DNA from 2 places in the Cellulomonas sp. P4_H12 genome. Region 1 is predicted to be linked to the other one. Evidence: predicted binding sites of a transcription regulator. Region 1 holds the regulator's gene; the other holds the start of a gene.
The links. The regulator LexA, encoded in region 1, represses DNA repair genes until DNA is damaged. The targets are predictions, from matches to a motif close to TCGAACANNTGTTCGA.
Positions count from the first base shown of each region.

Region 2: a site for LexA is predicted at 1,817-1,832, ahead of uvrA (excinuclease ABC subunit UvrA). Genes of this name have one in related genera too.

Region 1 covers NZ_JBFUKJ010000005.1:22,228-25,632, reverse strand. The annotation lists gene AC1DQC_RS04245 (ATP-dependent DNA helicase) at 1-178, shown strand, start outside; gene AC1DQC_RS04240 (L-lactate dehydrogenase) at 209-1,210, shown strand; gene lexA (transcriptional repressor LexA) at 1,247-1,960, opposite strand; gene AC1DQC_RS04230 (LysM peptidoglycan-binding domain-containing protein) at 2,300-2,755, shown strand; gene nrdR (transcriptional regulator NrdR) at 3,000-3,405, shown strand, end outside.
Region 2 covers NZ_JBFUKJ010000007.1:23,698-27,102, reverse strand. The annotation lists gene AC1DQC_RS05440 (glycoside hydrolase family 15 protein) at 1-1,754, opposite strand, end outside; gene uvrA (excinuclease ABC subunit UvrA) at 1,863-3,405, shown strand, end outside.

The DNA of each region.
Region 1 (3,405 bases):
GGGCGCCGGCCGCCTGATCCGGACCAGCGAGGACCGCGGGGTGGTCGCAGTGCTCGACCCCCGCCTCGCGACCGCCGGGTACGGCAGCTTCCTCACCCGGTCGCTGCCCGACTTCTGGCGGACCACCGACCGCGCCGTCGCCGTCTCCGCCCTGCGGCGGCTCGCCACGTCCGGATAGCCTCGACGGATCGACCACGGGGAGGACCACATGACGGAGAGCCTGGACATGGACGAGGTCGGCATGAGCCCGTTCCGGAGCGCCCGGCGCACGTCGAAGCTCGCGATCGTGGGCGCGGGGGCCGTCGGATCGACCATGGCCTACGCCGCGCTGATGCGCGGTGCGGCTCGTTCCGTCGCGCTCTACGACATCGACACGGCGAAGGTCGAGGCCGAGGCGCTCGACCTGGGGCACGGCATCCAGTTCATGCCGATGGCGCAGGTGGTGGGTTCCGACGACATCGCCGTGTGCGCGGACGCGGACGTCGTGATGTTCACCGCGGGGGCCAAGCAGAAGCCCGGCCAGTCCCGGCTCGAGCTCGCGGAGGCGACCATCGGGCTGGTCCGCACGGTGCTGCCCGCGCTCGTCGACGTCGCCCCCGACGCGGTCTACGTCATGGTGACCAACCCCGTGGACGTCGTCACCTACGCGGCGCTCAAGATCTCCGGGCTGCCGCCGGCCCAGCTGTTCGGGTCGGGCACGGTCCTCGACTCCTCGCGGCTGCGCTACCTGATCGCCCAGCACACGGGCGTCGCCGTGCAGAACGTGCACGCCTATATCGCCGGCGAGCACGGTGACACCGAGCTCCCGCTGTGGGGGTCCGCGAGCATCGGCTCCGTGCCGCTGCTCGAGTGGACCGGCACGGGTGGCTCCGGACCGCTCACCGCCGACGTCCGGGAGGCCATCACCCGCGAGGTGGTGGAGTCCGCCTACCGGATCATCGAGGGCAAGGGCGCGACGAACTACGCGGTCGCGCTGGCCGGGTCCCGGATCATCGAGGCCGTCGTCAAGGACGAGGGCCGCGTGCTGCCCGTCTCGTCGTTGCTCGACGACTTCCACGGGATCAGCGACGTCTGCCTGTCGGTGCCCGCCATCGTCGGGGCGCACGGTGTGGGCGAGCGTCTGCCGGTGCCGCTGTCCGACGAGGAGCTCGCCGGCCTGCGGACCTCGGCCGAGGCGGTGCGCTCGGTCGCCCGGAAGTTCGGCTTCTGACCCGCCGGGCCGCGGCTCGTCGGCCCGGCGGAGAGGTCAGAGGCTGCGCAGGACGCTCACCACGCGGCCGAGGATCGTCGACTCGTCGCCCGGGATCGGCGAGTACGCCGGGTTGTGCGGCATGAGCCAGACGTGCCCGTCGATGCGCTTGAGCGTCTTCACCGTCGCCTCGCCGTCGATCATGGCGGCGACGATCTCGCCCTGCTCGGCGACGGGCTGCCGCCGGACCACGACCCAGTCGCCGTCGCAGATGGCGGCGTCGATCATCGAGTCGCCGCTGACCTTGAGCAGGAACAGGTCGCCGTCCCCCACCAGCTGACGGGGGAGCGGGAACACGTCCTCGACCACCTGCTCGGCGAGGATGGGACCGCCCGCGGCGATCCGACCGACGACCGGGACGTAGGACGGCGCGGGCATCCGCTCGCCCTCGACCTGCTCCGGGAAGCTGGAGCGGCTGCCGTCCGGCGCGGTCCACGTGCCGACACCGCGCGAGTCGTCGGCGTGCACGACCTCGATGGCGCGGGGGCGGTTCGGGTCCCGGCGCAGGTAGCCCTTGCGCTCGAGGGCCGTGAGCTGGTGCTTGACGCTGGACGGGCTGGTCAGGCCCACGGCCTCGCCGATCTCGCGCATGCTCGGCGGGTACCCGCGGGACTCGACGGACGACCGGATCGTGTCGAGCACGAGCCGCTGGCGTGCCGTGAGGCCGTCCGGACCCGGCGCGCTGTCGGGCAGCGCGTGGATCGTCGCCAGGTCCTGCTCGGGCTGGGACGTGTCCCGTGAGTCCGTCACTGCGCTCCTCCTCCGTAGGGCGGCCGCCTCTCGGCCCGCTCCGCCTCCGCCTGCTGCAGCGCCGCACCAGCGCCCTGACCTGGTCTGACGGGAGATCCCGGCGGCCGTGTCAGTGGCTCGTGGTGCGCTTGTGCTGCATCGCCAGCCTAGGGATGTCGGGACCGAAGATCAAACATCTGTTCGATCGTGTCTCGACAGTGTCACCGGATGCTGGTAGACATCGTACAGACGTTCGACGAACAGGCGTTCGACGATCAGCGGTACCCCGGGCGACCGGGCCGAGCAGGAACGAGAGACGTGATGAGCGCGATGGTGATGGGACCCGCGACGAGCTTCGCGACGCCGAGCACCCGGGCGGTCGGCACCCCCCGGAGGTCCGCGGCCTCCCGGGCGCCCCACCTCCAGCTGGTCGTCACCCCGACGGCCGCCGCCGCTCCTGCCGCACGTCCCGCTCCGTCGGCGCGCGCCCATCTGCGGCTCACCACCCGCGGCCGCGTGGTCCTCTGGGTCCTCGCCGCGGCCGTCGTCGCGCTCGTGTCCCTCCTCGGCAGCCGCGCCGCGGCGGACGGGCCCGTCGGGGCGCAGGAGGTCGTGCGGCACGTCGTGCAGCCGGGGGAGACCATGTGGCAGATCGCCGCGGGCGTCGCCGGGCCCTCGGACGACGTCCGCGACGTCGTGGTCGACCTCGTCCGCCTCAACGAGCTGCCCGACTCCGGGTTGATGGCCGGTCAGGTGATCGTGGTCCCTGCCGACTGAGGCGCCGAGCGGGCTCGCACCGCCGCAAGGAGCCGAGGGGAAGTCGGTTCGCGGCCAGGCACGGCGGCGTCGCCGCGAGGGCGGTCATCTCCGGATGGCGGCCCTCGCGGCACTCCCGTCGGGGGACGCCGTGGCGGCGACCTTGCACCTGCGCAGAGCGTGGCCTAGCGTCACGGGGGCGTTCACGACGCCACCGCCGCCGTCCGAGCTCTCGGCCGGGCGCGCCAGCTCGAAGGGGACCACGGTGCACTGTCCGTTCTGCCGTCACCCGGACTCGCGGGTCGTCGACTCGCGGACGTCGGACGACGGGTCGACCATCCGGCGCCGCCGCCAGTGCCCGCACTGCAACCGTCGGTTCACCACGGTCGAGACCGCGAGCCTCTCAGTGGTCAAGCGGTCCGGCGCCACGGAGCCCTTCAGCCGCGAGAAGATCGCCGGCGGGGTCCGCAAGGCCTGCCAGGGCCGACCGGTCAGCGAGGACGACCTGGCGCTCCTCGCGCAGAAGGTCGAGGAGACCCTGCGGGGCGCGGGCTCGGCGGAGATCGATGCGTACGAGATCGGGCTCGCCATCCTCGGGCCGCTGCGCGAGCTCGACGAGGTGGCGTACCTGCGGTTCGCGAGCGTCTACCAGGCGTTCGACTCGCTCGAGG
Region 2 (3,405 bases), on a different contig from region 1:
GCCTGCGGAAAGTTCCCCGCCATCCGGCGGCCCCCGGGGTCGTACTGCTCCGCCAGCAGCCCCACGTCGTTGGCCAGGCCGACGAGGATGTCGAGCACCTTGGTCGAGCCGGCGACGTCGTCGGCCCGGGCGAGGGCGTCGGCGAGCCAGAACGAGCACGCGAGGAACGCGTGCTCGTCACCGGGAACCCCGTCGTCGGTGTGCTCCGTGCGGTAGCGGCGCAGCAGGCCGGGCGCGACCTCGAGCTCGGCGCGGATCATGGCGAGGGTGGAGACGATGCGGGGGTCGTCGGCCGGCAGGAACCCGACCTGCGTCATCTGGAGCAGTGCCGCATCGGTGTGCGCCGCGCCGTACGCCTGGACGAACGTGCCGCGCTCGGCGTCCCAGGCGTGGGCGAGGACGTCCGCGTGGATGGCCTCGCGCTCCTCGCGCCACCGGTCCACCGGGCCGTCGAGGCCGTGCTTCTCGATCGCGCGGACCGCGCGGTCGACCGCGGCCCAGGCCATGACCTTGGAGTGCGTGAAGTGCTGCGGGTCGCCGCGGACCTCCCAGATGCCGCGGTCGGGCTCGCGCCAGCGCGTGAGCAGGTCGTCGACCAGCCGGCGCTGCAGGGACCAGGAGTCGTCGGTCTCGACGAGACCGGCCGCCCGGGCCAGCTCGAGCGCGCACATCACCTCGCCGAGCACGTCGTTCTGCACCTGGCCCACGGCGGCGTTGCCGATGCGGACCGGCGTCGATCCCGCGTACCCCGCGAGGTGGTCCAGCTCGCGCTCCGGCAGGTCACGCCCTCCGTCGATGCCGTACATGATCTGGAGGTCCGCGGGGTTGCCGGCGACCGCTCGCAGCAGCCAGTCGCGCCACTCGGTCGCCTCCACGCGGTAGCCGTGCTCGAGCAGCGCCTCGAGCGTCATGGCGGCGTCGCGCAGCCAGCAGAAGCGGTAGTCCCAGTTGCGCTCGCCGCCGAAGTCCTCGGGCAGCGAGGTGGTCGCCGCCGCCACGATGCCGCCGGTCTCCGAGTCGGTGAGCATCCGCAGCACCAGCAGGGACCGGACCACGGCCTCGCGGTACGAGCCCGTGTACGCGCAGCTGCGCGCCCACAGGCCCCAGCTGATCCGGGTGCTGTCGATCCGGTCCTCGATGGTCAGCCGCGGCGGCACCGGGTCCCAGGACCGCGTCCAGGTCAGGGCCAGCTCGACGGACTGGCCCTCGCGCAGCGTGAACCGGTCCGCGTGCCGGTGGTCGTCGGGCACGGGCAGCCGGTCGCCGCGGAGCAGCAGGGAGTCCGGACCGGCGATCGCGCGGATGGCGTCGTCGCCGGCGTCGTCGGTGATGCGCCGCACCCAGGGCTCGACGGCCCCGTACCCGAACCGCACGACCCACTCATGCTCGACCTCGACGGTGCCGCGGGTGCAGACGAGCCGCCGCACGAGGTCGGCGCGGCCGTCGTTGAGCGGCATGGTCTCCTGGGCCACCGCCGTCCCGTCGGCCGTCTCGTACGTGGTCTCCAGGACGAAGGAGTCGTCCAGGTAGCGCCGGGTCACCGTGGTGGCGTCCCGCACGCTGAGCAGCCACCGCCCGTTGTCCGGGGTGCCGAGCAGACGGGCGAAGCAGGCGGCGGAGTCGAACGTGGGCAGGCACATCCAGTCGACCGAGCCGCGGCGCGAGACGAGCGCGGCGGTCTTCCCGTCCCCGAGCACGGCGTAGTCCTCGATGGGCACCAGCGGCGGGTCGACGGCGGCGTCGGGTCTGTCCACGAGCGAAGCATGACGCCGCGGCGGGGGAGCGGCACGTCGGGCCGGATGTGCGTTCGCTCACGTCGAACAGATGTGCGATTGTCGGTGGCGCCACGTAGACTCCCCGCCGTGAACGAACGACTGGTGGTGCAGGGCGCCCGCGAGCACAACCTTCGGAACGTCGACCTCGATCTCCCGCGCGACAAGCTCATTGTGTTCACCGGTCTGTCCGGTTCGGGGAAGTCGTCCTTGGCGTTCGACACGATCTTCGCGGAGGGCCAGCGGCGCTACGTCGAGTCGCTGTCGGCGTACGCGCGCCAGTTCCTCGGGCAGATGGACAAGCCCGACGTCGACTTCATCGAGGGCCTCTCGCCGGCGGTGTCCATCGACCAGAAGTCGACCAACCGCAACCCGCGGTCGACGGTCGGGACCATCACCGAGGTCTACGACTACCTGCGCCTGCTCTACGCGCGCGCGGGCACGCAGTACTGCCCGGTCTGCGGGGAGCGCGTCACCGCCCAGACCCCGCAGCAGATCGTGGACCGGCTGCTCGAGCTCCCCGAGGGGACGCGGTACCAGGTCCTCGCGCCGGTCGTGCGCGGCCGCAAGGGCGAGTACGCCGACCTCTTCAAGGAGCTGCAGGCCAAGGGCTTCGCCCGCGCCCGCGTCGACGGCGAGGTCGTGCAGCTCACCGAGCCGCCCGCGCTGGAGAAGAAGCTCAAGCACGACATCGAGGTGGTCATCGACCGCCTCGTCGCGCGCGAGGGCGTGCAGCGCCGGCTCACCGACTCCGTGGAGACCGCGCTCGGCCTGGCCGGCGGCCTCCTGGTCGTCGAGCTGGTCGACGCCGACATCGACGACCTCAACCGCGAGCGTCGGTTCTCGGAGCACCGCGCGTGCCCGAACGACCACGTGCTCACCCTCGACGAGATCGAGCCGCGCACGTTCTCGTTCAACGCCCCGTACGGCGCGTGCCCCGAGTGCACCGGCATCGGCTCGCGCCTCGAGGTGGACCCCGACCTGGTCGTCCCGGACGAGGACCTGTCGCTGGACGACGGCGCGGTCGCCCCGTGGTCGCAGATCTCGAGCGAGTACTTCGGCCGGGTGCTCAGCGCGCTCGCCGCCGACATGGGCTTCTCGACGTCGGTGCCGTGGCGCGCGCTGCCGCAGCGGGCCAAGGACGCGGTGCTGCACGGTCAGAACCACGAGGTGAAGGTCCGCTACAAGAACCGCTGGGGTCGTGAGCGGCAGTACTCGACCGGGTTCGAGGGCGTCATCACGTTCCTCGAGCGCCGGCACAACGAGACGGACTCGGACTGGAGCAAGGAGAAGTACGAGGCCTTCATGCGCGAGGTCCCGTGCCCCGTGTGCGAGGGTGCGCGCCTCAAGCCCGAGGTGCTCGCCGTCAAGGTCGGTGGCCGTTCCATCGCTGAGGTCTGCAACCTGCCCATCCGGGACGCACGCGAGTTCCTCGACGCGCTGGAGCTGGGCGAGCGCGAGCGCGCGATCGCCGCGCAGGTGCTCAAGGAGATCCAGGCGCGGCTCGGGTTCCTGCTCGACGTGGGCCTGGACTACCTCTCGCTGACGCGACCGGCGGCGACGCTGTCCGGCGGCGAGGCGCAGCGCATCCGGCTGGCGACGCAGATCGGCTCCGGCCTGGTCGGCGTGCTCT